2 regions of the Bacillus sp. VA15 genome follow, and region 2 is predicted to be linked to the other one. Evidence: a T-box and tRNA genes for the amino acid it is inferred to sense, from the RefSeq annotation. Region 2 holds a T-box; the other holds one or more tRNA genes.

Region 1 (15,177 bases), on a different contig from region 2:
CTGGATACAGTCAGGTATTCACGGGCGATCATTTCCATTTCGTCTTTCTGGTCACAAAGGGCTTCCATTGCGTTCGCAGCGATACCGAGTTCTTTGACGAGGTCAAATCCGATATCAATGCCGTTTTTGTCAGCAGCTACAGATGCTAGAACCGCAAGAACCGCAATTTGTGCAGTGTATGCTTTCGTTGACGCAACAGCAATTTCAGGGCCTGCATGAAGCAGCAATGTGTAGTCAGCTTCACGAGAAAGCGTTGATCCCGGTACGTTTGTGATTGTCAGTGCTTTGTGTCCAAGCGCTTTGACTTGAACAAGAACCGCGCGGCTGTCTGCTGTTTCTCCGCTTTGAGAAAGGAAAATGAAGAGCGGTTTCTTAGACAGAAGCGGCATGTTGTAAGAGAATTCACTCGCTACATGCACTTCAACCGGCACGTTTGCCCACATTTCAATATATTGTTTACCGACAAGTCCTGCATGGTAGCTTGTTCCGCAGCCAATGATATAGATGCGGTCCGCTTCCGCTACAGCGGCAGCGATATCGCCAGGCACAGACAGCTTGCCGTTTTCGTCTTGATACGTTTGGATGATTTTGCGCATCACAACAGGCTGCTCATCCGTTTCTTTCAACATGTAGTGAGGGTACGTACCTTTTTCGATATCGCTGGCATCCAGCTCAGCAATATAAGAAGCACGTGAAATCACGTCACCATCAAGGTTTTTGATGACAACTTGATCATCAGTGACGATGACCATTTCTTTATCCATCAGCTCTACGTATTCGTTGGTTACTTGAAGCATTGCCATCGCATCAGATGCTACGACGTTGAATTTATCTCCAAGACCGACTAATAGAGGGCTTTTGTTTTTCGCTACAAAAATCGTTTCTCTGTTTTCGTTGTCGAATAAAGCAATTGCATAAGAGCCTTTTAACAGTGTAAGTGTTTTGCGGAACGCTTCTTCTGTATCAAGACCTCCGTTGACAAATTGCTCGATTACTTGAACAACTACCTCTGTATCGGTGTCACTTTTGAGCTCTACATCTTGTAAATACTCTTGTTTCAGCTGAACATAGTTCTCGATCACGCCGTTATGAACAAGTGTAAAGCGGCCAAGTGCGCTTTGATGCGGGTGAGCGTTTAGATAGCTTGGTTCGCCGTGTGTTGCCCAGCGAGTATGGCCAATTCCAGCTTTCGCTTCTATATTGGTATCCACAACTTCACGAAGATCCGCAATGCGTCCTTTTTCTTTGAACACATGAATTCCCTGTTCGTTGGCAACAGCGATACCAGCAGAATCATAGCCGCGGTACTCAAGCTTTTCTAACCCTTTCAGTAAAATTTCCTTCGCATCAAGCTGACCGATATAACCTACGATTCCACACATATTTTTCTTCCTCCTAAGATTGTAAAAGGAGACGAAGAAAGTCAAATTTCAAGGGGACTTTCAATCGTCCCCTCCTACATGTTTTTGGAAGATCATGTGATTTCTCTTTGTTCAAGGAGTCACCCCCTTGGTTTGAAGAAATCCTTACGGCTGTGATCTGTACACTCAGCCGGGAGGCATCCGCCGAAAATTCGATAACCTCCATCCTCGTCAACTAAGCCTTTTTTCGGGCGCTTAGTTCGGGCGCTATAATTATAGGTGAAGCAATAATCCCGTCTTCTTTCCTGTAGAGAAAATAAGAACAAGACAAGCTTGATTTTACAGCATGTGGCATAAACGGTCAATTGTTTTTTAAACAACTTTGCCGTATGTCTCACAATTATCATATGTAAATCTTGCTCGTCTTGTTCGCTCTCTGATCATAGACTTCGTTACTCTAATCCCATTTCTGACCGGACGACTTCAACAATGCGATTGACATACTCATCGCACAGCTCTTTCGTCTTCGCTTCAGCCATAACACGGACTAGCGGTTCAGTGCCTGAAGGGCGGACCAAAATCCGGCCGTCTCCGTTCATTTCTTTTTCAACTTCAGAAATAACAGCTTTTACTTTTTCGTTTTCTTCGACTTTATATTTATCAGTTACTCTCACATTGACTAACAGCTGCGGGAACTTCTGCATTTCAGCTGCAAGCTCTGACAGCGGCTTGCCTGTTGCTTTCAAAGTGTTCATCAGCATAATAGCAGACAATAATCCGTCCCCTGTCGTGTTGTAATCAAGGAAAATAAGATGTCCTGACTGCTCACCGCCGACATTGTAGCCGTCTTTTTTCATCGCTTCTACTACGTAACGGTCACCGACAGCCGTCTGTACGCTTTTGATGCCTTCTTTTTCGAGCGCCTTATAGAAGCCGAGGTTGCTCATTACAGTCGAAACCACTGTATCATCCTTTAAACGGCCTTCTGATTTCAGGTGTTTTGAGCATATGTACATGATTTGGTCGCCGTCAACGATATTTCCTTTTTCATCGACAGCAATCAGGCGGTCGCCATCACCGTCGAACGCAAGGCCGAGATCGGCATTTTTCTCTTTGACAAACGCGCTGAGCGCTTCAGGATGAGTCGATCCGACGCCGTCATTAATGTTTAATCCATTCGGCGAAGTCCCCATTGTTGAAACATCTGCATCTAAATCAGCAAACAGGTGTGTCGCCAAGGACGACGTTGCACCATGTGCGCAGTCAAGTGCCACATGAATGCCTGTGAAATCTTCATCAGCAGTCTGTTTTAAGAATTGCAGATATTTTTGCCCGCCTTCAAAATAGTCGTTTACAAGCCCAAGATCGGCTCCGACTGGCCTTGGCAGCTTATCCTCCGGTTCGTCCATCAGGCGCTCAATTTCAGCCTCCTGTTCGTCAGAAAGCTTAAAGCCGTCTCCCCCGAAGAACTTGATGCCGTTATCCTGCACTGGGTTGTGAGAAGCAGAAATCATGACGCCTGCCTCTGCATCCATCGCTTTTGTTAAATAAGATACACCAGGTGTAGAAATGACACCCAGACGCATGACTTCTGCGCCAATGGATAAAAGTCCGGCGACAAGGGCTCCCTCCAGCATATGACCGGAGATGCGTGTATCGCGGCCTATCAACACTTTCGGACGTTGTTTGTCTTTTGTCAGCACATATCCGCCGAAGCGTCCGACTTTGAAGGCCAGCTCAGGTGTAAGCTCACTATTGGCGACACCTCTTACACCGTCTGTTCCAAAATACTTGCCCATTTTATAATCGCTCCTTTTTTATTCTGATGAGGATTGCGAATCCGCAGTGGATTCGTCCTCATCCTGATCTTGGTTTTGATCTTTATTTTCGTCTTGTTTTTGATCATTGCTGTTTTTATCAGTGTTCGTTGTATCTTCTTGCTGGTTGTTCTTTTGATCATTCGTTTGCTTATCTGTGTCATCCTGGTTTCCTGATGTATTGCTGCTGTTGTCATTAGTTGATGTATTGCTTTTTTTAGATGTCAGCTTGATTTTGGCGTTTTTCTGCCCCAAGGACCAGGTTACATTCTGAGGCCCGTTGACTTCAAGCTTCACGCTATGCTCCCCGTCATCTAAATCTGAAACATTCACATACAATTCAATATCTGATTTCTCCAGTTTTTTTATATTGGCGGGAGAGCCTTTAGCCGTCACGTCTATCGCTTGCGATTCAGGATCTAGAAATTCAATGTTTTGCGAGCTGCTCAGCCCTACAGTCTTAATAGAGACATTCTCAAACTTCTGATCCGCTTCACTATCTACTTCTATATGCAAAGTCACCTTTGACGGCGAGATTTTTTTGACGCCGTCAGGAAGCGGAATATCTGCCTCGATATCGGAATCCTTGTTAATTTTGCTTAAATCTAAGCTGACGCCGTCAATAAATTCAAGAGAATCCAACACATCCTGTGAGCCGTAAACCGTTACCTCACTGGGACTTGATTCAATGTTCGCTATGCTGACACCGTCAGGAAGGCTTCCTGTCCGTTCAATTTTAAAGGGCACTTTTTTACTCGGGCTTGTTACCGGAACGGTAATCTTGATGACCGAAGGCTCTACGTCGACAGGAAGCGCGTTTCCGTCTTTATCATAGACAGTCACTTTCGCTTCCTTTTCAATCGTTTCATCTGCGTTTTCCAAATTCACTGAAGCTTTTACAAGAGAAATATTATCAATCACATTTTTAGATCCGGTAATCTGCACATTTTTCGGACTGACAATCGGCTGCTCCGGAGAATAGCCTTTTTTCATCTTGCTTTTATTGTAGTACTCCACTTCTACAGGAAAGCTTTTGGTCGTCCGTTCTTGAATGGTCACTGTCGTAACAGACGGGTTGATTGAGATTGTCAGCCCGTCTGACACGTTTTTGGCCTTTAGCTCCACCTTATGTGTGCCGGTTTTTAAATTTTCCATGTCGGCATATATTTCAAAGTTCTTGGTCTGTCTAGCCTTTTTCACGGCGCTTGTCGAGCCTTTTATCGTGACATTAACCGTTTGCGGAACACCTGTCACGACGTAATTTTCATCATCATAATACGCTTTGACCGGAATATCGGTCAGTGTTGCTTCATCAGTTGTTGATGTCGGAAAGAAAGATTCACCCGGTTTTTTCGGAGTCGGTGCTTGATTGCTGTTAACCGCCACATAAAGCAAGAGCGCGAAAAGCAGAGCAATAATTTTCACAGCCCAGCGGTTGTTTAAGAATTTATCCATTTTTCTTGCCCCTCCAATACCAGCGATTAGAAGAAGTGTCTCTGGTGTTTTTCTTAAACTCGGCTTCAAGCATTTCTTTCAGCGCTTCTTCCGTCAGCTCTCTGTGAAGGTCTCCGTTCTTCGCCACACTGACGCCGCCGGTCTCTTCAGACACAATAATCGTCAAACTGTCTGTTACTTCACTGATGCCGACAGCCGCTCTATGCCGCGTCCCCAGTTCTTTTGAAATAAACGGGCTTTCTGAAAGCGGCAGATAACAGGCGGCCGCGGCTATTTCATTATTCTTCATAATCACTGCACCATCATGAAGCGGAGTGTTTGGAATAAAAATATTGATCAACAGCTCAGAGCTGACTTTGGCATTCAAAGGTATGCCAGTCTCAATATAATCTCCCATACCGGTATCCCGCTCAATGGTCAGCAGGGCGCCTATACGGCGTTTCGCCATATAATTGATTGCTTTTGTGATGGCCTCAATTGTTTTCTGCTGCGCTTCCTCCACAGGCGTGCCGCTCCTTGAAAAAAAGCGGCCGCGGCCAAGCTGTTCAAGCGCTCTTCTCAGCTCAGGCTGAAAAATAATAATAATTGCTAAAAATCCCCATGTTATCGCTTGGTCCATCAGCCATTGAAGCGTGCTGAGGCCCAAATATTGGCTGGCCATACGAACAAGCACGATCACTACAATTCCTTTTAACAGCTGAACCGCTTTCGTGCCGCGTATCACCATAATCAATTTATATATCACATACCAAACAAGGAGAATATCAACGGCATTGCCGAGGTACTGCAAAAAAGGGATATCCTCAAAAGCCATTTCCTCGTCCTCCAAGATTTCAGTCATTTCGTATTTTGTGTTGTACGTGTTACGCATATGTACTTTACATAGCGAGCCCATTATACCACATTTCGATTTGGCAAGTGAAATGTGCCAGCCCTCTCAGCCCGTAAAAAAAGAGCAAAGCGACTGACGCGCTTTACTCTTTTCCTTTCGGATTTAATGCATTGACTACACTTTTCCCCGCAGACTTCATCTTGTACCATGTCCAATCGAATAATTGATTGATTTCTTCAATCTGACCGGTGACTTGTCCAGCAGAGGCCATATACTTTTCGCCGTTTACGACAGTTACATCCCCGTCTATTTTGCCTTTAATGATCAGCTTGCCGTTTTTGACAGTCACATCGCCTTTGACCGTCTCACCTTCTGGCACGATCACAGTGTGGTTATGCACCACAAGATTCGGTTGCTTGGACACACTGAAATTTTGGTCATTATGCCAGCTGTTAAAAAATCCTCCGCCCATCAAAATGATGAATACCGCAGCAGCTGCGATAACGGGATGGGTTCTGAACCATCTTTTCACAGAAGCTCTTTTCTTCTCCTTAGGCAATTTTGCCATGACATTAGCGGTAAAATCCGCGGGGGCTTCGACATGCGATGTGCTCCGGACGAGCGCTATAGATTTTTCCATCTCATAAAAATGCTTTCTGCATTTCTCGCATGTCTCCAGATGTTCATTTAATACGTGTTCATCTTTTGGAAGGATATCTCCATCAAGATGCATATGCATAAGCTGCACAATTTGTTCAGGACAGCTCATTTCATCACCCCACTTAAAGATCCCTTAATTGTTTTCTGAGAGCCTCTCTGCCTCTGTGAATCCGCGTTTTCACAGTCCCCACAGGAATGTTCAGAATCTCGCCGATTTCAATTAATGAGAGTTCGTCAATATACTTTAATACGATAACTGTTCTGTATTTGTCAGGAAGCTTTAAAATTTTCTGCTGAATCGTGTTTGAGAGCTCCAGCGACACAACTGCATCTTCAGGCAAAACCCCATCTGCGGCGATTTGTGAATACATGGTCAAGCCTTCCGTACCAGCCACCTCTGCATCGAGGTAATAATCCGGCTTCTTTTTGCGAATGCGGTCAATAGTCAAATTGGTCGCGATTCGATAAAGCCAAGTTGAAAATTTCCGGTTAATATCAAAACTGTCGATATTAACGTACGCTCTGATGAAAGCCTCCTGTGCAATATCCTCTGCCTCATGCACATTGCCAAGCATACGGTAGCAAAGCTGATAAATTTTATCCTTGTAAATATCTACGATGTCCGCAAATGCATCTTGGTCGCCTTTTTTGACTTGTTTAATTCTCTTTTTAATCATCATTTCCATATTTATCTAACCTCTGCCTTCACCGGTCTGTATGTATACGAGCTTCGTTTCAAAAGGTTTCAATTTTTTTATAAAATAAGTTTATCAAATTTTTGGCAGGGTGTAGATGGTAATTCGTGAATAAACTACCTTAACATATTTTTAAAATTATTATACAGACTGAACAGTTAGAAGTTGGAATGATTTTAAAAAGAAAAAAAGACACCTTTTGGTCAAAGGTGTCTGTGACTGGGCTAGCTGGATTCGAACCAACGCATGACGGAGTCAAAGTCCGTTGCCTTACCGCTTGGCTATAGCCCAATAATGGTGGAGGGGGGCAGATTCGAACTGCCGAACCCTGAGGGAGCGGATTTACAGTCCGCCGCGTTTAGCCACTTCGCTACCCCTCCATATTAATGTAAGAAAAGAGTGCCGGCAAGAGGACTTGAACCCCCAACCTACTGATTACAAGTCAGTTGCTCTACCAATTGAGCTACACCGGCAAGATGGTGGAGGATGACGGGCTCGAACCGCCGACCCTCTGCTTGTAAGGCAGATGCTCTCCCAGCTGAGCTAATCCTCCAAATGGTGACCCGTACGGGATTCGAACCCGTGTTACCGCCGTGAAAGGGCGGTGTCTTAACCGCTTGACCAACGGGCCGTTTGTGTTCTCGTCGAGCTGACAAAAGTTATTATATACAGGTTACACCCCCTTTGTAAAGAGAAAAATTAAATTTTTTATTTTCAAACTTTTTAACTCCTTTTTTAACTGAAAAAGCCTCCCAACATTTATCATTTCTTTTATGATAGAGACAAGCGAATCAAGAGAGGAGAAACCAATATGATACTAGTCAGCTCTTGCCTTGGCGGCATTGAATGCAGATATAACGGCTCTCACGCCGCATCAGAGAAAATCAGAAAACTCATCTATGAAAATGAAGCAGTCATGGCTTGTCCTGAGCTTCTCGGCGGCTTTTCAACTCCTCGTGAACCTGCAGAAATCATCGGAGGCACCGGCGAGGATGTTCTCAATGGAACCGCAAAAATCGTGACAGCTTCAGGAGAAGATGTAACAGAATTATATATGGAAGGCGCCGCTAAAACATTAGCTTACGCAAAAGAAATCAATGCCTCTGCCGTCATATTAAAAGAAAACAGTCCGTCGTGCGGAAGCAGTTTTATCTATAACGGCACTTTCTCCGGCCAAAAAATCGCCGGCAGCGGAGTGACCGCCGCACTGTTAAAACGAGCGGGCTACCATGTCATTTCGGAAAACCAGTTAGACGACATATTGTAAGGAGGGCAACCACATGACTCAAGACATTTCTTTATCCTTCTATAAGCCTGAACATTTGCCGGAGCTCCAATCATTTACGCTAAAAAACGATGACAAACGCTTTACCTCTCTCCCCAAAGAGGTGCTGACTCAGGCCCTGAGCATACGGGACCGGTATCCGGTTGTCATCTTAAAAGACGATTTGCCAGTCGGTTTTTTCATTTTACATACATCAAAAGAAACGCTTGCTCCGTATTCTAACAATCCATTTGCTTTACTGCTCAGCTCCCTGTCCTTACACGCAGTGCATCACGGAAAAGGCTATGCAAAAAAAGCAATGCTTCAGCTTCCCTCTTTTGTGAGCGGTTATTTTCCATGGTGCGATGAAATTATTTTGGCCGTCAATCATCTCAACACACGCGCAAAGCACCTTTATATGAAAAGCGGGTTCCTTGATAAAGGACGGCGAAGAATCGGACCGCTTGGAGAGCAGCTGATCCTTCATTACTTCTTATAGTCTTGGGTGAAATAAAATTTCAAAAATTTTAAAACATAGTTGAAATATCATAACAGAAATGAATATACTGAATATTGGGATATATTATTTTTAAACAGGGGGCCTCCTCATGTCAAAATCATTAAACCTTCACCGTCTTACAACGGAATCACGCAATAGCCAAACAGCTGAAATCCACAAAGCAAACACACTCGGCATCCTCAAAATGATCAACAACGAAGATTTGAAAGTCGCAGCCGCCGTTCAGCAGGTTCTCCCCGATATCAAAACAGCTGTAGACTGCGCCTACGACTCGTTTCAAAATGGAGGCCGGCTTATATACACAGGCGCCGGTACAAGCGGCAGACTCGGTGTCATGGATGCTGTTGAATGTCCTCCCACCTACAGCGTAAGCCCAGATCAGGTTATCGGAATCATGGCTGGCGGACCTAAAGCATTTTTGCAGGCAGCAGAGGGCATTGAAGACAGTGAAAAAGCAGGAGCCGAAGATTTAAAAAACATACAACTCACTTCAAACGACACCGTCATTGCCATCGCAGCAAGCGGCCGTACACCTTATGCCGCAGGCGCCCTAACATACGCCCGTAAAGTCGGAGCCCACACCATCGCCCTTACCTGTAATGAAAATTCCGCCATCAGCAAGGAGGCGGATCACAGCATCGAGGTTGTCGTCGGACCTGAGGCCATTACAGGATCAACACGTATGAAAGCCGCAACTGCTCATAAAATGATTCTAAACATGATATCCACGACAGTCATGGTCAAAATCGGCAAGGTTTACGAAAACTTGATGGTAGACGTCAATGTCAGCAACAAAAAACTAAAAGAACGAGCCATCAGCATTATCCAAAGCCTCACAAACGCTTCATACGACACAGCCAGACACACTCTGGAACAAGCCAATCATCACGTCAAAACAGCAATCGTCATGCTCAAAACAAGCACAGATCAGGAACAAGCTAAAACATTGCTTGATGAAACAAACGGTTTTATAGACAAAGCAATCGAAAATTACCATTCAAGATAAGGAGAGACCAAGAATGGCAACAGGCGGTTTAGCGATCATCCAATCAATGAAGCACAAGCTCCCTCCATCCGAGCGTAAACTTGCAGATTACATCCTAACTCATCCCCACAAAGCTATAGAAAGCACTGTCAGTGAAATCAGTGCCTTAGCCAATTCAAGTGACGCTGCCGTCATCAGGCTCTGCAAATCACTCGGACTAAAGGGATTTCAAGATTTAAAAATGAGAGTGGCAGGCGATCTGGCAAAGCCAGCTGTACAAGGCTATCGGGACATTGCGCCTCACGAACCGCTGTCCTCCATTTCTGAAAAAGCGGCCGGCAATGCCATTCAAGCCATTCAGGATACTTCAGACCTGATGGACTACAAAGAGCTTGAACGAGCGGTTTCTCTGCTTCTCAAAGCTCAAACCGTGCATTTTATCGGGGTCGGGGCTTCCGGCATTGTCGCCAAGGACGCCCAGCAAAAGTGGCTTCGCATTCATAAACAAGCAACCGCGTTCACAGACACTCATCTTGTGGCATCATTAATCGCAAATGCAGATAAGGATGACATCGTATTCGCTATTTCGTTTTCGGGAGAGACGCAGGAAATCATTGAACTGCTCACGATGGCTAAGGAAAAAGGCATCACAACGATCAGTCTGACACAATTCAGCCAGACATCCGTCTCCGCGCTGGCTGATGTCCCGTTGTACACAGCGCACTCCAACGAAGCCCTGATTCGAAGTGCAGCCACTTCCTCCCGCCTCGCCCAGCTTTTTATGATTGATGTTTTGTTTTTAGGCATGGCGGCTGAGCAGTATGAAGAAACAACCGGCTATATCGATAAAACGAGAGCAGCCATACAATCTATGAGAAAAAAATAAGGCATCTGGAAGAGGAGGGGTTTTGATGAGCAAAGAAAATAACTACGATCATCTCGCAAAGAAAATCCTTGAACTATGCGGAGGAAAATCCAATATTTCCTCGTATACGCATTGCATGACACGCCTGCGTATTACGCCTTACGATGAAAGCAAAGCAGATGCTCAGGCTTTAAGAGAGCTTGACGGCGTATTGGGGGTCGTCGAAGCTGAAACCATACAAATCATCCTCGGCACAGGAGTCGTCAACCATGTCACAGCCGCTTTCTCAAAGCTCGTGTCAGCAGAAGAAGGTGTCGACGTCAAAGAAGCTGCGGCCAAAAAGAAAGCCGACATAAACCGAAAAAACGCCACTCCTTTTAAACTTTTCTTACGTAAAATTGCCAGCATCTTTATCCCTCTTATTCCCGCACTCGTCGCTTCCGGTTTAATCACTGGGATTACCAAAGCAATCATTCAAGCCGGCTGGCTCTCTGCAGAATCACAAACCGCTGTTATCCTGACAGTCATTGGATCAGGATTGTTCACTTATCTCGGCATTCTCGTCGGCATTAATGCATCGAAAGAATTTGGCGGGACACCCGCTCTTGGAGCTCTGGCGGGGATCTTGATTATGAATCCGGAGATCGCAAAGATCAGTTTATTCGGAGAACAGCTTCTTCCGGGCAGGGGAGGTCTGATCGGAGTTCTTTTCGCAGCCATATTCATTGCTTACACCGAACAATTTATCCGCCGTTTTATTCCTCAATCACTTGATATCATTGTCACCCCAACCGTTTCACTGTTAATCACCGGAATCGTAACGTATGTCATATTTATGCCTTTAGGCGGCTTCATTTCTGATGCTATTACATCCGGCCTTCTGTCCATCCTGGACATCGGCGGCATCGCTGCAGGCTTTATTCTGGGCGCTACCTTCCTACCTCTCGTCGTGACCGGACTGCATCAAGGCTTGACGCCTGTGCACATGGAACTGATCAATTCAATCGGCAATGATCCTCTGCTTCCTATTTTGGCTATGGGAGGCGCGGGACAGGTAGGCGCCGCCTTTGCCATCTTTGTGAAAACAAAAAAATCAACATTGAGGAAAGCAATCGCCGGTGGGCTTCCGTCGGGGCTGCTTGGTATTGGTGAACCGCTTATTTTCGGAGTCACGCTGCCACTTGGCCGTCCGTTTTTAACAGCGTGCTTAGGTGCTGGAATCGGCGGCGCCTTTCAAGCTTATTTTCAGGTAGCCACCATTGCCATTGGTGTTTCCGGGCTGCCGCTTTCCTTTCTCGTCCTGTCTTCGCAAATCATCCTATATATTATCGGACTCTTTATTTCCTATGCGGCCGGCTTTTTATTGACCTATGCATTCGGATATAAAGAAGAAATGGCTTCTCAGTTCGATTAAATGGTTTCTGTTTCAGGGATAGTAAACGGATAGAAGCACGGAAAGGAGCAAGCCAGTGAAAACAAAGATACTGTTCTTATTCAGTGCCATTTTCACCCTATCTATATTGACGCCAAATGAAACCTTCGCGCAAACAGCAGACAACTTGGTTGAGCCGAAAACCATAAATGCAGAAACTGCACAATTCTCGTCGAAGAAACTAAGGAAGGTTGATCAGATGATAGAACGGGATATTGCAGCAGGATTTCCAGGCGCCGTTCTTGTCGTCGTGAAGGATGGCCGCATCATAAAAAAAGAAGCATACGGCTACAGTAAAAAGTACGAAGGATCAGAACTGCTGAGCCGTCCGGCAAAAATGAAAACCCGCACGATGTTTGACTTGGCCTCAAATACAAAAATGTACGCAACTAATTTTGCATTGCAGCGCTTAGTCAGCCAAGGAAAACTCGATGTTCATGAAAAGGTTTCTGCATATTTGCCAGATTTCAAGGATCAGCCGGGAGACCTTATTAAAGGAAAAGACAAGATTCGAGTCATTGATGTCCTCCAGCACCAATCAGGACTCCCCTCAAGCTTTTACTTTTACACGCCGGAAAAAGCCGGGATGTACTATTCTCAGGAGCGGGACAAAACGATTGAATATTTAACGAAAATTCCGCTCGATTATCAAACAGGAACAAAACACGTATACAGTGACATTGGATATATGCTCCTCGGCTGTATTGTCGAAAAACTCACAGGCAAACCGCTTGATGTCTACGCGGAGCAAGAGCTCTACAAGCCGTTGAAGCTGAAGCATACCTTGTACAATCCGCTGCAAAAAGGCTTTAAACCAAAGCAGTTCGCAGCTACTGAACGTATGGGCAATACACGGGACGGCGTTATTCATTTCCCTAGCATCCGTACAAACACGCTGCAAGGAGAAGTGCATGACGAAAAAGCGTTTTACTCAATGGATGGCGTGTCTGGCCATGCCGGATTGTTCTCAAATGCAGATGATATGGCCATTCTGCTGCAGGTCATGTTAAACAAAGGATCATACCGAAACGTTTCTTTATTTGATCAGAAAACAACCGACCTATTTACAGCACCTTCAGCAACAGATCCGACATTCGCTCTTGGCTGGCGTCGAAACGGAAGTAAAAGCATGGAATGGATGTTTGGCCCTTATGCCAGCGAAAATGCTTACGGACATACCGGCTGGACAGGGACAGTTACTATCATTGATCCAACATACAATTTAGGCATTGCCTTATTAACAAACAAAAAGCATTCACCAGTTGCTGATCCAGAGGAAAATCCAAATGTGTTTGAGGGGGATCAATTTCCAACAGGCAGTTATGGGAGCGTCATTACCGCGATCTATGAAGCGATGGAATGAATGATTCGACGATAGGAGGAAGTTTATATGAAACCTGTATTTCCGCTTATCCTTTCAGCCGTTCTCTTTCTTTCATGTTTTTTTGGCACCAGTCAGACAAAAGCCGCTTCATCCAGCGGCTCAGCCGACGCCAAGCAGATTGTCAATCACATGACGTTAGATGAAAAACTCGGCCAGATGCTGATGCCAGATTTCAGAAATTGGCAAAAGGAAGGCGAGTCCTCTCCGCAAGCCCTTACAGAAATGAATGAGGAAGTCGCCGGCCTTATCAAGAAGTATCAATTCGGCGGCGTCATCCTTTTTGCAGAAAATGTAAAAACAACGAGGCAAACTGTACAGCTGACAGACGCTTACCAAAAGGCGAGCCCTAAAATCCCGCTCATGCTGAGTATTGATCAGGAAGGCGGCATCGTAACGAGATTAGGGGAGGGCACTAATTTCCCAGGGAATATGGCGCTAGGCGCAGCCAGAAGCAGAATCAATGCCTATCAGACCGGCACCCTTATTGGAAAGGAGCTCTCTGCCTTAGGCATTAATACAGATTTTAGCCCTGTAATGGACATTAATAATAATCCTGATAATCCGGTAATCGGCGTACGGTCATTCAGCTCTAATCGAGAACTGACAGCACGACTCGGTTTATATACGATGAAGGGTTTGCAGCGGCAAGATATCGCCTCTGCCCTCAAACATTTCCCGGGACATGGAGACACTGACGTTGACAGCCATTACGGATTGCCGCTTGTTTCCCATAGCCAAGAACGGCTTCGTGAGGTCGAGCTCTATCCTTTTCAAAGAGCAATCGATGACGGTGCTGATATGGTGATGACAGCACACGTTCAATTTCCTGCCTTTGACGACACCACATACAAAAGCAAACTCGATGGATCGGACATTCTGGTGCCGGCTACACTCTCGAAAAAAGTGATGACAGGTCTTCTTCGTCAGGAAATGGGCTTTAATGGCGTCATCATTACTGACGCTCTCAATATGAAAGCAATCGCAGATCATTTCGGCCAGGAAGAGGCTGTAGTCATGGCTATAAAAGCCGGTGTCGATATTGCATTAATGCCTGCCTCAGTTACTTCTCTGAAAGAAGAACAGAAATACGCACGTGTTATTCAAGCTTTAAAAGAAGCAGTGAAAAACGGAGACATTCCTGAACATCAAATCAACAAATCGGTTGAAAGAATCATTTCCCTGAAAATAAAACGCGGTATGTATCCAGATCGAAACGACGACAGCATAAAAGAAAAAATAGCCAAAGCCCAGAAAATCGTAGGAAGCAAGCGTCACCTGAAAGCGGAGAAAAAAATAGCTGAAAAAGCAGTGACGGTATTAAAAAATGAACAGCACACCTTGCCGTTCAAGCCTAAAAAAGACAGCCGAATCTTAATTGTCGCGCCCTACGAAGAACAAACTGCTTCAATTGAACAAACCATTCGCGATCTCGTCAAGCGAAAGAAAATCAAACCCGTGTCCCTCAGCAAAATGAATTTTGCCAACCAAGTATTTAATGCCGAGCATGAAAAACAAGTAAAAGAGGCTGATTATATCATTACCGGCTCCTATGTCGTGAAAAATGACCCTGTCGTCAACGACGGTGTCATCGACGATACCATATCAGATTCAAGCAAGTGGGCCACCGTATTTCCGAGAGCTGTGATGAAAGCCGCACTGCAGCACAACAAACCATTTGTCTTAATGAGCCTTCGCAACCCATATGATGCCGCCAATTTTGAAGAAGCTAAGGCACTCATTGCTGTCTATGGCTTTAAAGGATACGCGAATGGCCGTTATCTACAACCAAATATTCCCGCCGGAGTTATGGCGATATTCGGCCAGGCAAAACCTAAAGGCACACTTCCAGTTGACATTCCGTCAGTCACGAAACCGGGAGACATCCTTTATCCATATGGCTACGGATT
Region 2 (15,177 bases):
GTCCATTGTGCGGAAATCATGAAGCGCATACCAGCCGTCAAGCGTTTTCGCCGCTTCATTGGTCATTTGCTGTTCACTCATTTATCTTCACTCCTATTATCTTTTCATTGTTGCCTTCACTATACCATAGTTTATCCGATTCTACTGTGGAGAAACCTTGAACATCCCTTTCGTATAACTCCATAAAAATAAGAGAAGCTATAAGGAAAGAATGAGTCACTTAAATTAATTAGAAAAATAAGATTTTTTTATGAAAGCGCTATAATGAAAGTTGGCTGTTTGAATTTGATTGGAAGAAGAGTATGCTAGTAAAAGAAAGCGTTTTTGTAACTTTTTGAGGAGGTTTTATTGTGGCAGATTTATTTTCAACAGTGCAAGAAAAAGTAGCTGGAAAAGACGTTAAAATTGTATTTCCTGAAGGCTTAGACGAGCGTATTTTAGAAGCGGTCAGCAAGCTTGCAGGAAACAAAGTGCTGAATCCGATTGTGATCGGCAATGAAAATGAGATCCAAACAAAAGCAAAAGAACTGAACCTGACGCTAGATGGCGTTGAGATTTATGATCCTCATACATATGAAGGCATGGAAGACCTTGTACAAGCATTCGTAGAACGCCGTAAAGGCAAAGCAACAGAAGAACAGGCTCGTAAAGCATTATTAGATGAGAACTACTTCGGTACAATGCTGGTGTACAAAGGCCTTGCACAAGGACTTGTAAGCGGAGCGGCTCATTCAACAGCCGACACTGTCCGCCCGGCTCTTCAAATCATCAAAACAAAAGAAGGCGTGAAAAAGACTTCCGGCGTCTTCATCATGGCTCGCGGAGAAGAGCAATACGTATTCGCAGATTGCGCGATCAACATTGCGCCTGACAGCCAAGATCTTGCCGAGATTGCGATCGAAAGTGCCAATACGGCAAAAATGTTCGACATTGAGCCTCGCGTGGCAATGCTCAGCTTCTCTACAAAAGGCTCAGCAAAATCTGATGAAACAGAAAAAGTAGCGGATGCGGTGAAAATCGCGAAAGAAAAAGCGCCTGAACTGACACTTGACGGCGAATTCCAATTCGATGCTGCATTTGTTCCATCTGTAGCTGAGAAAAAAGCGCCGGATTCCGAGATCAAAGGGGATGCTAACGTATTCGTATTCCCAAGCCTTGAAGCAGGAAACATCGGCTATAAAATCGCTCAGCGTTTGGGCAACTTTGAAGCGGTAGGACCAATCCTGCAAGGTTTAAATATGCCTGTAAACGACCTTTCAAGAGGATGTAACGCTGAAGATGTTTACAATCTCGCATTAATTACAGCGGCGCAAGCACTGTAAGAAAAATGAAGACGATGGCAGCTCTCTTCCGGAGGGCTGTCTTTTTTGCGTCTCCGTATAGCCTTCTTTACCAAGACAGATGATATGAGTACAATAAAGAAAACTGATCATAACCATATATTTCATTAATGACAGGGGTGGGGTTTTTGTATTACGACGTGCTGAAAACGTTTATAGCGGTAGTAGAAGAAAAAAACTTCACAAAAGCGGCGGAAAAGCTGATGATCTCCCAGCCCAGCGTCAGTCTGCATATCAAAAATCTTGAGAAAGAATTTCAAACGGCTCTCCTGAACCGGTCGCCAAAACACTTTACGACAACGCCGACAGGAGACATTTTGTATCAAAGAGCAAAGCAAATGGTATTTCTCTACGAGCAAGCAAAGGCTGAAATCTATGCGCATCATCACTATGTGAAAGGCGAATTGAAAATTGCTGCCAGCTTTACGATCGGAGAGTATATTCTTCCGCCGCTCTTGGCCCAGCTGCAAAAGCTGTATCCAGAGTTGAATCTCGATGTCATGATTGGAAATACGGAGGAGGTTAGCGAGCGTGTGCGGATGCTTCAGGCTGATATCGGACTGATTGAAGGACATACAAACGAGAATGAACTGGAAATTGAACCGTTCATGGAAGATGAAATGTGCATTGCCGCGCCGAATCAGCATCCGCTGGCCGGACGGAGAGATATCTCGATAAGCCATTTGCAAAACGAAGCATGGGTGACAAGAGAGAAAGGCTCCGGGACGAGAGAATATCTCGATCATGTTCTCAGCTCAAACGGGCTGCGGCCAAAGTCGATGTTCACCATCAGCAGCAATCAAGGTGTAAAAGAAGCGGTGATCAACGGCATGGGACTGTCGGTTTTATCCAGAAGCGTGCTGCATAAGGATTTGATCCACCGTGAAATTTCAATTCTCCATATAAAAGATTTCTCGTTAAAGCGCAAGCTGTCTTACATTCATTCTCCTCTCATGGAGAATACAAAAAACAAAGAAATTTTCATTACGATGCTGAAAAGCAATTATCAATCACAGCGGCTGAAATGATATAATAGTATTCGTTTATAAGCCTAACATGAAAGGGTTTTACATAGATGGCAAACCAACCGATTGATTTACTGATGCAGCCGACATGGAGAGTCATTGACCAATCCAGTCTCGGCCCTTTATTTGATGCGAAGCAATCCTTCGCAATGGATGATACGCTGTGCATGTCCGTCGGAAAAGGCGTGTCGCCGGCGACAGCGCGCTCATGGGTTCATCACAATACAATTGTCCTTGGAATACAGGATACGCGTCTCCCGTTTTTGCAGGATGGAATCTCCTTGCTGGAAAACGAAGGATACCGTGTGATTGTACGCAATTCCGGCGGTCTTGCCGTCGTTTTGGATGAAGGCGTTTTAAATATTTCTCTCATATTCGAAGACGAAAAGAAAGGCATCGATATAGACAAAGGATATGAAGCGATGGTTGAGCTGATGAGACGGATGCTAAAACCGTACAATGCAAAGATCGAAGCCTATGAAATTGAAGGATCTTATTGTCCCGGCAGCTATGACCTTAGCATAAATGGAAAAAAATTCGCCGGCATTTCTCAAAGACGCGTTCGCGGCGGAGTTGCTGTTCAAATTTATCTCTGCGCGGATAAAAGCGGCAGTGAAAGAGCCGATTTGATCAGACGATTCTACCAAGCGGCGCTGAAGGACAAACGAAACGATAAAAAAGGTGTCTATCCTGAGATACGTCCCGAAACGATGGCGTCCTTAAGCGAGCTACTGCAAACAGACATCTCCGTACAAGACTTAATGTTCGCTTTACTGACAGAATTAAAAGCGTTAAGCACCCATCTATACTCAGCCGGACTGTCCATTGATGAGGAAATGGAATTTGAGAAAAACCTCGTCCGGATGGCTGAGCGGAATGCAAAGGTATTTGGATGAACGTTCTTCGCATGCCAGCTGTATCGGCCGGCATGCAATTTTTATTTCAAGCGGTATTTTATCCCCAACAATCTTATTTTCAGATAAATCCTTCTTACATTCAGATAACCCTGACAAAAAGAAAAACGATAAAATGACATCAGCATCCATATACAAAGGGGAGAGGCAGATGAAAGGGAATTTTTACAGCCTGTTTGTGCTGATCGCGGCTTTCTTCTGGGGAACCACGGGAACCGTTCAGGCGATGGCTCCAGAAAGCTCCACACCGCTGGCATTCGGAGCGTTCAGATTATTAATAGGAGGAAGCGCCATGCTGCTTGCGGTTTGGATCAGCCGGGAGCTTCACGTGAAAAATTGGTCATGGCCGCTCGTATTATCAGCTGCAGTTTGTATGGCGTGTTACCAGCCGCTGTTTTTCACAGCCGTTAAAGAAACCGGAATCGCAGTGGGGACAGTGATTGCGATCGGCAGTGCACCTATCATTGCCGGAAGCATGGAGTGGGCCGTATTGAAAAAACGTCCGCGAAACTCTTGGTGGATCGCGACTGTACTGGCTTTAGCCGGTTGCTGGCTCCTGTTTTCCGACAGTTCGAATGTTCGGATTGATGTGGCTGGCGTTCTTATGGCGCTCGGAGCGGGTGCTTCTTTTGCAGGCTATACGCTCATCAGTAAAGCGATGATGAAAACCCAGCCTCCGCGAGCGACTTCAGCCGTTGTCTTTATGATCAGTGCCATCCTGCTGACGCCGCTTTTATGGCAGTCAGATATCTCGTGGATATTGACACCGAGAGGATTGGGAACGAGCCTTTACATCGGGTTAATTGCAACATGCGCCGCATACTTTTTGTTTGCGAAAGGGCTTACCGGGGTTCCGGCCTCGGCGGCGGTCACGCTGTCTTTAGCTGAACCGCTGACGGCCTCATTGCTGGGCGTGTTTTTCATAGGGGAAATGCTTTCACTTTCCTCGTGGCTCGGCATTGCACTGATGATGCTAGGGCTTCTGGTCATTTCCGCTGCGCCTCGGAAACAAAAAACGGCCGGGGCAGCTCACATGTCTTGATAGATTCACATAAGCTTGGCCTCATTTTACAAGAATAGCGGAGCCGGCTGCAAAATAATAAAATCCTCTTTTCTCAATGGAAAAGGGGATTTTGTACATGGTGAAAATCCCAAAACCAACAGCTGTTTTGGGATTTTTCTAACTTACTCTGCCATTTTTTCTAAATTGCCGTTTCGGTCCATTTTGAAGGACGGAGAGGCATGTTCATCTTCTTCAAATAAAACTAGCTTTCTGGCTCTATTCATAATTTTCACCAAGGTTTCATAATCTTCTTGGATCGTTTTTTGGTCTTTTTCAAGCTTTTGTACTTCTGCCTCAAGCTGTTCCGTTTTGCTTTGCAATTCCTGATTTTCTTTCTTTAAACGCTCATTTTCCATTTTTAATGCCGATGATTGCTCGTTATTGCCTTCGTAATTCTGCAGGAAGCGGATCACATCATTCATCGTCATCTCTGGCGCGGCTGCAGGTGTTTGGGGAGACAATAAGTGTGATAGACTAGCTAACTCTTCCTTAAAGCTTTCATCCACAAAAGGCATGTGTTCGCCTGACATGAAAGGCTGCTGCTCATTTTCAGCTGATGGGGCGTCTGTTTTAACCGGCTCCTCTGCAGCGGTTTCTTGAACGATTTCAGGATCAACCGCAGGAGGCTGATATAATAGCCTTTTTTTCGCAGGCTGCCCGTTTCCGAGCGCTCTCATCCGCTGTTTTCGCTGTTTTTTCGCAAGCTGAAGCGCTTTTTCATATTGATGGCGGACTACCGCGTTCCATCTGAATCCGCAGGCTGCAGATGTCCGGTTTAATTTATCACCGACTTCTTCAAAGGCGTTCAGCTGAGTGCTGCCCTCCCTCACATGCCGAAGCACTGTTTCGGCTAAAAGCAGATCATTTTCTTCTGACCAAGCGTCTTGTCGCTGTTTTGTCATTTATCTCAACTCCCATTTTTCTTTTCATGGTATTAGAATGTCCAGTTTGGAAAATATTTATACAAGTTGGCTGAAAGAATAGGAGATACGAAGGATGGAGCGGCTTGCAGGAACAGTCGAATCCTTGTAAAATGAAGAGTGATGTGATTTTTTTTGAAAAGCGATTTTAGGTTATTCACATAGATGAACATAGAAATGAAGGGAAGCGTACGTCATGGCTAATGAATTTCGAGTGTGTGATGATTGCCAAGCCACTAATATCAAAACATTGCTGCCGCGTTTAAAAGAAGTGGACCCGGACGCAAAAGTTGAGGTAGGATGCCAATCTTATTGCGGACCCGGACGGAAAAAATCATTTGCTTTTGTGAACAATCGCCCGCTGTCAGCTCCGACAGAGGATGAGCTGATTGACAAAGTAAAAAAGAAAATAAAAAAGTAAAAACATATTTTTTATAGCCTCGGCCCTCAGGTCAGGCTTTTTTGCTTCACATAACGTGTTTTTCGTAAAGATGGAACAAATCGCCGGGCAAATTCAAGGATGTTTTCAAAGAATAGAGTCGATATAATAGAAACACGGCTAAAAAAAAGAGGGAATGACGATGGCGTATCCAAATGGAAAATTATCAGAAGAAAAAGTGTTTAAAGATCCGGTGCACCGCTATGTTCATGTTCGGGACAAGCTGATATGGGATTTGATCGGAACCCGCGAATTTCAGCGTCTCCGCAGAATTAAGCAGCTCGGCACGACGTATTTGACGTTCCACGGCGCTGAGCATAGCCGGTTCAACCATTCTCTCGGTGTCTATGAAATTGTCAGGAGAATGGTTGATGACGTCTTTAAAGGCCGCCCTGAATGGGATGACAGTGAGCGCGAACTCTGTTTGGCCGCGGCGCTGCTTCATGATCTCGGGCACGGGCCGTTCTCGCATTCATTTGAAAAAGTCTTTCACCTTGACCACGAAGATTTTACAAGAGATATCATTTTGGGGGACACAGAGGTCAATCAGGTGCTCAGAAAGGTGAGCCCGCGTTTCCCGCAGGATGTTGCTGAAGTCATTGCCAAAACATATAAAAACAAGCAAGTGGTCAGCCTGATTTCAAGTCAGATAGACGCAGACCGCATGGATTACCTGCAGCGCGACGCATATTATACGGGCGTCAGCTACGGCCATTTTGATATGGAGCGGATTCTTCGGGTGATGCGACCGCGCGAGGATCAGATCGTCATTAAAGAAAGCGGGATGCACGCTGTCGAAGACTATATCATGAGCCGCTACCAAATGTACTGGCAGGTGTATTTCCATCCTGTGACAAGAAGCGCAGAGGTTATTTTAACGAAGATTCTTCACAGGGCGAAGCAGCTGCACGATGAAGGCTATGTCTTCACTCACGCTCCGGTTCATTTCTATTCTATTTTTGAAGGGAAATTGACGCTGGAGGATTATTTGAAGCTTGATGAATCTATTATTTTGTATTACTTCCAGGCCTGGGAGGATGAAGAAGACGCGATTTTATCTGATTTGTGCCGAAGATTCATTAACCGCCAGCTGTTCCAATACGTTGAATTCAATCCGAATGAAGAAATGTCGGCTTATTTTGAGCTGACTTCATTGTTCAAAGAGGCGGGAATCGATCCGAGTTACTATTTGGTCGTCGATTCTTCTTCAGATCTGCCATACGATTTTTACCGTCCTGGAGAGGAAGAGGAGCGTCTGCCGATCCATCTCTTGACGCAAAACGGCCAAATTAAAGAGCTGTCCAGACAGTCGGCTATTGTGGAATCCATCTCCGGGAAACGTCGGACGGACCACAAGCTGTACTATCCGAAGGACCTGATTTGTGACGGCTCTGAACATCCGGAAACGAAAATGAAAATCCGGCAGCTGCTGGGACTGACATAGAAATTGGAAAGAAGGAAAAAGGAGATGTCGGGAATTTGTTGAAAGAACATGCAAAACTGATGAAGGTGTTCTCGGATTCTGGAGAAATCATCGGGCGGAAGAAGCTGCAGAAAATGATTTATATCGCAAAGAAAATGCAGTTTCCTTTCTATGAGAAATATGATTTTCACTTTTATGGACCGTATTCAGAGGAACTGACGCTCCAGATTGAAGAGCTGTGCAACCTTGGATTTCTGCATGAGGTGAAGGAAAAAAAGGGCGGCTACTTTCAATACCGTTATTCGCTGACTGAGACAGGCTCTGCATTTTTAGACCATGCTGATCTGGATATGCCGGATATCAAAGGCTATATCGACAGTGTAAACAGCCGTTCATCACGGTTTTTAGAGCTGGTTTCCACGATCCTTTACTTTGACGGGCTTGAGGCTGAGGAAAAGAAAGAAAAAGTCTTTACAATCAAAAGCAAGCAAAAATATACAAATGAAGAATATGACGAAGCGCTTCAATACATAGAAGAACTGAAGCAGATTTGTTAACCATACCAAGCAAAAGAAATGACCCGTTTCTTTTGCTTTTTTTTACAAAACAGATTGCGGTTTCAGAAAATGTATTGTAAAATATATGAAATCATAAACAATCAGTAATGTATACAGGCACTGATAAGGACATGAGATGCTTTTTACGGTTTCCAGAGAGGGAAGGACAGCTGAGATCTTCCTAACGCAGGGGAAGCAGCTTACCGCCTTTGAGCCGTATCGGGGAAATCCAGTATCTGATACCGTCATGCTGCGTTACAGCACCTTAAAGCCGATACACCATGTGTGTTGATCGGGAATTTGGGTGGAACCACGGATGATAAACACATTCGTCCCTTTTAGAGGGATGGGTGTGTTTTTTTATGAACTAAATACATGCGATGAAAAGGACATGAATGATCATTACGGTTTTCAGAGAGGGAAGGAAAGGTGGGAGCTTCCCAGCTTAGGATGATCATTTACCGCCTTGGAGCAGCATTGGGGAACTGAAGTATCCAATGCCGTCTATGCTGCGTTACAGCACCGAGCCGATAAACATAGCGTTTGTCGGGAATTTGGGTGGAACCACGGGTACATCACACACTCGTCCCTTTTAGAGGGATGGGTGTGTTTTTTTATGAATTGAATACATGCGATGAAAAGGACATGAATGATCGTTACGGTTTTCAGAGAGGGAAGGAAAGGTGGGAGCTTCCCAGCTTAGGATGATCATTTACCGCCTTGGAGCAGCATTGGGGAACTGAAGTATCCAATGCCGTCTATGCTGCGTTACAGCACCAAGCCGACAACATAGCGTTTGTCGGGAATTTGGGTGGAACCACGGGTACATCACACACTCGTCCCTTACAGCGGGACGGGTGTGTTTTTTTATATCCAACAATTATGAAGGAGTGTTTAAAAATGAGTAAACAAGTGCACATTCAGCTTCCGGACGGACAGATCAAGGAATATCGGAAAGGCATCACAATCAAAGAAGCGGCTGGTTCTATCAGTTCCAGTCTGCAAAAGAAGGCGGCTGCGGGCCGGGTCAACGGCAAGCTCGTTGATCTCAGCTTTAAGCTGGAGGAGGATGCTGAGCTTTCGATTGTCACACTTGATTCCCAAGAAGGCTTGCAGGTGCTTCGCCACACATCAGCGCACGTACTGGCTCAAGCAGTGAAACGTCTGTACGGAGAAGTGTCATTGGGGATAGGTCCAGTGATTGAAGACGGCTTCTACTATGACATGAAGCTGGAGCAAAGCTTGACATCAGGAGACTTAGAGGCCATCGAAAAAGAAATGAAGAATATTATAAATGAGAACCTTGAAATCAAACGAATTGAGGTTTCTTACGAAGAGGCTGAAGAGCTGTTTGCCAAAAAAGGCGAGCCGTTTAAGCTGGAGATTTTGAAGGATATTCCGCGCGGAGAGGATATCACGCTGTATCAGCAGGGAGAATTCGTTGACCTGTGCCGCGGGCCGCATCTTCCTTCTACAGGAATGATCAAGGCGTTCAAACTGACAAGAGTATCGGGCGCTTATTGGCGCGGAGACAGCGAAAATGAAGTCCTGCAGCGGGTGTACGGGGTTGCGTTTCATAAGAAAAAAGATCTCGATGCACATCTTCATATGCTGGAAGAAGCGGCAAAACGAGACCATCGCAAGCTGGGCAAACAATTAGAGCTGTTTATGTTTTCTGCAGAAGCGCCGGGAATGCCGTTTTATTTGCCGAAAGGGCAGATTATCCGCAATGAGCTGGAATGCTTCTCGCGTGAGCTGCAAACAAAGGCTGGCTACGAGGAGGTCCGTACGCCGTTTATGATGAATCAGCGGTTATGGGAGCAGTCAGGCCACTGGGATCATTATCGCGACAATATGTATTTTTCAGAAGTGGATGATACAAGATTCGCAATGAAGCCGATGAATTGTCCCGGCCATATGCTCATCTTTAAAAACAGCCTGTATTCGTATCGGGATCTGCCGATTCGAATGGCGGAATTCGGCCAGGTGCATCGCCATGAATACAGCGGTGCTTTAAACGGAATGCTTCGCGTCCGGACGTTCTGCCAGGATGATGCCCATATCTTCGTTCGAGAGGATCAGATTGAGAGTGAGATCAAAGAAGCGATTCGGCTGATTGATGAGGTATATCGTACTTTTGGCTTCGAGTATTCGGTCGAACTCTCGACTCGCCCGGAGGATTCATTAGGCGATGACAGCCTTTGGGAAGCGTCGGAACGTGCCTTAGCATACGTCCTTGAGGAGCTTGGCCTGTCTTATGAGGTTAATGAAGGCGACGGGGCGTTTTACGGGCCGAAAATTGATTTTCACATAAAAGATGCCCTGAAACGAAGCCACCAATGCGCGACAATACAGCTTGATTTTCAAATGCCGGAAAAATTTGATTTATCATATATCAATGAACACAATGAAAAAGTTCGTCCTGTTGTCATACACAGAGCGATATTCGGCTCGATCGACCGGTTCTTCGGCATTTTGATCGAGCATTTCGGCGGGGCATTCCCAGTCTGGCTTGCACCGATCCAGGTTCAAATCATACCGGTTTCGCACGTTCATTTGGACTATTGCAGAAAGGTGCAGGCAGAGCTGAAGCAGCTGGGGATAAGAGCCCGCATAGATGAGCGCAATGAGAAGCTGGGCTACAAAATCAGAGAGTCGCAGGTGCAGAAAATCCCGTACGTGCTGGTGCTTGGGGATCATGAAGAGCAGGAAGGTGCGGTAAACGTCCGCCAATTCGGAGATCAGCAGAATGAACACGTTCCTTTTCAGTCGTTTAAAGATAAACTGGTCAAACAGGTGAAAAATCGCAGTATCTAGGAGAAAAGCTGTGAATTCTCATTTTGCTTTTTTGACTTTCCCTATCCGGAATCAGTAAAATAATAAGTAAATCATATCGTTCGTATGTTATGAATGCATCTCGAAATGGGGAAATCTACATGGACCATGACAAACTGGAAGCAAATTTGCTGGATCACGCACTTACAAAATACTTGAAAAGCACGAAGCAATTAGATGAAGCCACTGTTCCGAAACACGTGAATAATGTAAGAGGATTTATTCTGCGGATTATATACAGACATGGGAGCTGCACCATAAAGGATATTCTGAAGGAGGTCACACTGTCTCCCTCTGCTACAACCACCGCCCTGAATCATTTAGAACAGGAGGGGTTTATTAAGAGATCCAGAAATAACAATGATCGCCGTACTGTATGGATTACGCTTTCTGAATCGGGCCGGGGAACAGCTGAGCAAATGATCGAAAACCGCCAGCAGCTGATTGACAGCATGTTTGAACGTTTAACAATCGAAGAGAAAAAGACGTTCCTAGCGATTATTGGGAAGCTGGCCCAATAAGGATAGAAAGAGCCGGTGCGCGAAGCGCCGGCTTTATAGAGATTATTCCATATCGCTCAGGCGTTTGCCTGCGACGGCATAATGGTCTTTTCTCATTTCTTCTATAAATACAACAATTTTTTCTTCAGAAGCACCGGTTGTTTCCTTTACGGCTTCTGTTACTTTCTCGACAAGATTGCGTTTTTGCTCGTCTGTACGGCCTTCGAGCATTTTGACGGTTACGTATGGCATGGGTGCTGAATCCTCCTTTATCTCGTTTCCTCTCTTTAGAAAAAGAGGCTTCTTATAGTATACTGAATAAAGTAAATTCTTGCATTTTTAGAAAGAGGGATATCTCACTTGGACCGTTTTTTATATTATCCGTTATCTTTAATGCCATACCTCGTCATCACGTTAATTGTGTCGTTTACGATACATGAGCTTGCCCATGCTTATGTTGCATACAAATTCGGTGACGATACGGCGAAAAGACAAGGAAGACTGACGCTGAATCCGATTAAACATCTTGATCCGTTCGGAACCATTTTGATTTTGGTGGCCGGCTTCGGGTGGGCGCGCCCTATTCCCGTTAATCGCCGCTTCTTTAAGAAACCGCGGCTTGCCGGTGTGCTCGTATCTATCGCCGGACCCGTCAGTAACCTGATTCTTGCGTTTATCGGTTTCTTTTTGTTAGTGTTGATGCATGCGTACGGAATGGAAATGCTTGCGGCATTTAGCACTGGACTTGATCAGTTCTTTTCCATTTGGATACAGCTGAATCTTGTTTTGTTTTTATTTAATCTGCTGCCGCTTCCTCCGCTCGATGGCTATCGGATTATTGAAGATCTCGTTCCGCCGGGGGTGCGTGCCAAGATGACGCAGGCGGAGAGCTACGGCTTTATCGTCTTTTTGGTTCTGTTTGTGACACCGCTCGGATCTTACGTGCTTTGGCCGATGCTCAATGCCGGAAGAGATTCGATTTTAGAGCTGTTTTCAGCGATATTTCAACCGCTTTTGTAGGAGGTAGAACTCATGGAAGAAAAAAAGAAAAAATCAATCGGGTTTAATATTATCAAAAGTGATCCGACAGACGGACACGGCGGTTTCGGTGTAGGGGCACTCAGCCTCGATAACATTTCCCCTGTATTCGTCGATGTAGAGGAAAAAGAAGCGTTCGTTGACATCGGTGCCATGCACGCCCGCAGCACCGTTGAAAAAGGAATTAAATTTCTGCCGAATAAAGAAGAAGTTCCAAACGGCAAACCATACTGGCTTGTGTGGGTGACGATTGACAGAAGAGAAGAGGGGCCTTATTACGCAGGGGTGACAGCTTGTGAACTGACGGTCGACAGAAGCATCAGAAGAGGCTACAAATCGCTGCCTGAGCATGTGAATCTAATGGATAAATCAATGAAACGGAAAATTATCATTGATAAAATGGACGACAGCTCGAAGCGTGTGCTCGGCGAGTTTCTGAAAAATCATGATCAGGGCCTATGGGACCGGTCCTCAGATGAATTAAAAACAGGCCTGCTTCCGGAAGACAATTAATTTGTGAACTTTCTGTGAACTTTTAGAAAATTTGAACTATTTTTCGTAAACATTGAGTAAACTGGTGATACAGAAATAGGACATGGAAAATCCCGAGCCGAAACAAGACTCGGGGTTTTTCATTTTCAAGTGTAAGATGATGTACGAAACCATTCGAGTCGGTGACTGGGAGATTAAAGCCGACGCCAAAGAAATGAGAAATTACCACTTATCCTCGAAGGATTCCCGGAACTGATTGTTTAGCTCGATTGCGTAACATTGCTTCCATCCATTATGAAGGAACCATACGAATAACCCGCCTCCGAGGAGACGGGTTATTTTCAATGATTTCGCCCCAGCCATTTGTCCCACCACTTTTTCGGTGAAGCAGGCTTCTCTTTGACTGGATGCAGGTCTTTTGTTTGTTTTGCTGGTTCGGCCCCATAGCATACGTTTGATGGCTCAGTGCCTTTCACAAAATACGTGTAGTGCTTGGCTGTGCAGCCGGGGCCGGACGTGTAGCCCGTTGCCGGATCAATGTACACGCCAGTTACGCCTTTTGGCGGTTTGAATGCAGTTTCCGGTTCTCCTTTGAGCGCATTCTCCATGAAGTCAGCCCAAATCGTTTTGGCATAGCTTTTTTCTTCGACCGAGTCGATGGTGCTGTTTTTGTCATAGCCCGTCCAAACACCTGCGGCCAGCTTTGGATTGAAGCCGATCATCCAGCTGTCTGCGCTTGTGGTTCCTGATTTTCCCGCATACGTTCTTGTCAGGCGGTTGGCGATCGTCCGTCCGGTTACCGACGTATAGCCGTTTAAATCCGTATCAAACATGCCTGTCATCATACTCGCCGTGACAAAAGCGGCTTTTTCATCGAGCACTTGTTTATGCTGATTAGGGCTTTCATACAGCACATGTCCCGCTGCGTCCGTGACCCTCGAAATAAAGGTCGGTTCGATTTGCTTCCCGCCATTTGCGAGCATGGCATAGGCATTGACCATCTCAATCGGGCGCACGGGTTCGGTGCCGAGCGCCAGGGACGGCAGTGCTTGAAGCTGCGCAGTGATGCCGAATTCCTTTGCCGCCTGTACGAGCTTGTTCATGCCAAGAAAGAGATGTGTTTTCACAGCGTAAATGTTGTCGGAAAGCGCCAGCGCCTGCAGAAGCGTAATCGGCTTGTTGGCGTAGTATCCGTTATAGTTGCTTGGAGAATAGGTTTCTCCCTTTGCATCAATTTGAAACTCGGTTTCTTCGCTTTTCATCAAGGTGACTGGCGTAAATCCGCTCTGGATCGCTTTATAGTACAGTAACGGCTTGATCGTCGAAGCAGGCTGGCGCTTCGCCTGTGTCGTCCGGTCAAACGGGCTTTTTTGATAATCCCTGCCGCCGACAAGAGCGAGAACGTTTCCTGTGCGGGGATCAATAGCTGAAAATCCGACTTGAATGTCAGAGCCGGCGTTAACCGTTTCGGTAATGGTCTCCTCGGCGATGCGCTGCATCCGTTTATCTACTGTTGTATAGACGTTTAACCCGCTTGTTTCAATTTGCTCCCGCGTCAGGCCGAGCTTTTTCTCCAGCTCTCTCATCGCATTGTCATAGAAATAAGGGGCCTTTCTCTTGGAAACTTGTTTATTCAAAGGCTGATAGGAAAGAGGTTCTTTCATCAGTTCATCCGCTTTCCTATGGCTGATCATCCGCTGCTTTTCCATCATCCGCACAATCGTTTTCTGGCGCTCCTTGGCCTTTGTTTCATTGACATACGGCGAATAGCCGGAAGGGCCTTTTGGGATACCCGCCAAAAGCGCCGCCTCCGCATCTGTCAGGTTTTTCGCATGCTTGCCGAAATACAGGCGGGAAGCGGCTTCAATGCCGTAGGCGCCATGGCCGTAGTAAATCGTATTTAAATAGCCTTCCAATATCTCGTCCTTAGAATAGTTTTGTTCCAGACGGATCGTGTAGAACGCTTCATTCCATTTTCGTTTCCACGTTTTATCGTGTTCAAGATATAAGTTTCTCGCATATTGCTGGGTGATGGTGCTTGCGCCTTGAACCTTGGCAAATGCTTTCAGGTCAGCAAGCGCCGCACCGGCCATGCGTTTATAATCAAAGCCGTGATGATCGTAGAAATTCTGGTCTTCAACCGCCACTGTCGCTTTTACAATCGTCGGATTCATGTCCTTTAAGGGGACCCAATAGCGCTTTTCACCGTAATTCGTTTCCCCGAGCTTTGAGCCGTCACTCGCATACAAAATCGTGGATTGCGGCACTTGCACGGAGGGAGCACCCTGGTATTTGGCTATCAAAATGACAGTCATAAACACAGCAGCTGCCGCTAAGGCCGCCAAAGCCCCTAAAAAGATAAAGGCGCGAACGGTTTTCAGCGTCAGTCTCAGCCGTTTATTTGTCATTGCATCCACAACGGGTTCCCCCTTTTTTTATGTTTCTACTATTATGAGAAAAAAAGATCATTTTTAAACATCGCAGAACAGGACGTATCTTTACTTTTTCCCCGCCATCCTCTATACTTTTTCCTTAGGTGAAAATGAGATTTCAACCGAGAATAAAAGCTGATAAGACGCTTACAATAAATAAATACAGCCTTGAAAGGGAGATGACAATTGAGCGAACTTT

What was found. A T-box is a leader RNA that pairs with one kind of tRNA and senses whether it is charged. The one in region 2 lies ahead of thrS (threonine--tRNA ligase), so its partner is inferred to be a tRNA-Thr.
Positions count from the first base shown of each region.
Region 1: it encodes a tRNA-Thr, which carries the amino acid that the T-box ahead of thrS (threonine--tRNA ligase) is inferred to sense. The anticodon was not compared.

Region 1 covers NZ_JBVQPQ010000010.1:37,539-52,715, forward strand. The annotation lists gene glmS (glutamine--fructose-6-phosphate transaminase (isomerizing)) at 1-1,382, opposite strand, end outside; gene glmM (phosphoglucosamine mutase) at 1,814-3,160, opposite strand; gene cdaR (CdaA regulatory protein CdaR) at 3,179-4,633, opposite strand; gene cdaA (diadenylate cyclase CdaA) at 4,626-5,447, opposite strand; gene rsiW (anti-sigma-W factor RsiW) at 5,608-6,234, opposite strand; gene sigW (RNA polymerase sigma factor SigW) at 6,248-6,811, opposite strand; tRNA gene AC0DBE_RS19885 (tRNA-Gln) at 7,040-7,111, opposite strand; tRNA gene AC0DBE_RS19890 (tRNA-Tyr) at 7,116-7,200, opposite strand; tRNA gene AC0DBE_RS19895 (tRNA-Thr) at 7,221-7,293, opposite strand; tRNA gene AC0DBE_RS19900 (tRNA-Val) at 7,298-7,373, opposite strand; tRNA gene AC0DBE_RS19905 (tRNA-Glu) at 7,377-7,451, opposite strand; gene AC0DBE_RS19910 (2-thiouracil desulfurase family protein) at 7,632-8,087, shown strand; gene AC0DBE_RS19915 (GNAT family N-acetyltransferase) at 8,101-8,583, shown strand; gene murQ (N-acetylmuramic acid 6-phosphate etherase) at 8,693-9,610, shown strand; gene AC0DBE_RS19925 (MurR/RpiR family transcriptional regulator) at 9,624-10,475, shown strand; gene AC0DBE_RS19930 (PTS transporter subunit EIIC) at 10,501-11,868, shown strand; gene amiE (N-acetylmuramoyl-L-alanine amidase) at 11,924-13,249, shown strand; gene AC0DBE_RS19940 (glycoside hydrolase family 3 protein) at 13,277-15,177, shown strand, end outside.
Region 2 covers NZ_JBVQPQ010000004.1:1,896-17,072, reverse strand. The annotation lists gene hemQ (hydrogen peroxide-dependent heme synthase) at 1-81, opposite strand, end outside; gene pta (phosphate acetyltransferase) at 351-1,322, shown strand; gene cysL (cysJI operon transcriptional regulator CysL) at 1,469-2,368, shown strand; gene ywfL (octanoyl-[GcvH]:protein N-octanoyltransferase) at 2,416-3,261, shown strand; gene AC0DBE_RS11855 (carboxylate/amino acid/amine transporter) at 3,431-4,321, shown strand; gene rsfA (prespore-specific transcription regulator RsfA) at 4,465-5,244, opposite strand; gene AC0DBE_RS11845 (YuzB family protein) at 5,459-5,683, shown strand; gene AC0DBE_RS11840 (HD domain-containing protein) at 5,844-7,145, shown strand; gene AC0DBE_RS11835 (YwgA family protein) at 7,181-7,681, shown strand; gene AC0DBE_RS11830 (hypothetical protein) at 7,818-7,973, shown strand; T-box leader at 8,053-8,275, shown strand; T-box leader at 8,307-8,528, shown strand; gene thrS (threonine--tRNA ligase) at 8,582-10,498, shown strand; gene AC0DBE_RS11820 (MarR family transcriptional regulator) at 10,618-11,037, shown strand; gene AC0DBE_RS11815 (2-hydroxymuconate tautomerase) at 11,080-11,268, opposite strand; gene AC0DBE_RS11810 (site-2 protease family protein) at 11,377-12,036, shown strand; gene AC0DBE_RS11805 (YwhD family protein) at 12,049-12,567, shown strand; gene AC0DBE_RS11800 (transglycosylase domain-containing protein) at 12,888-14,963, opposite strand; gene speE (spermidine synthase) at 15,165-15,177, shown strand, end outside.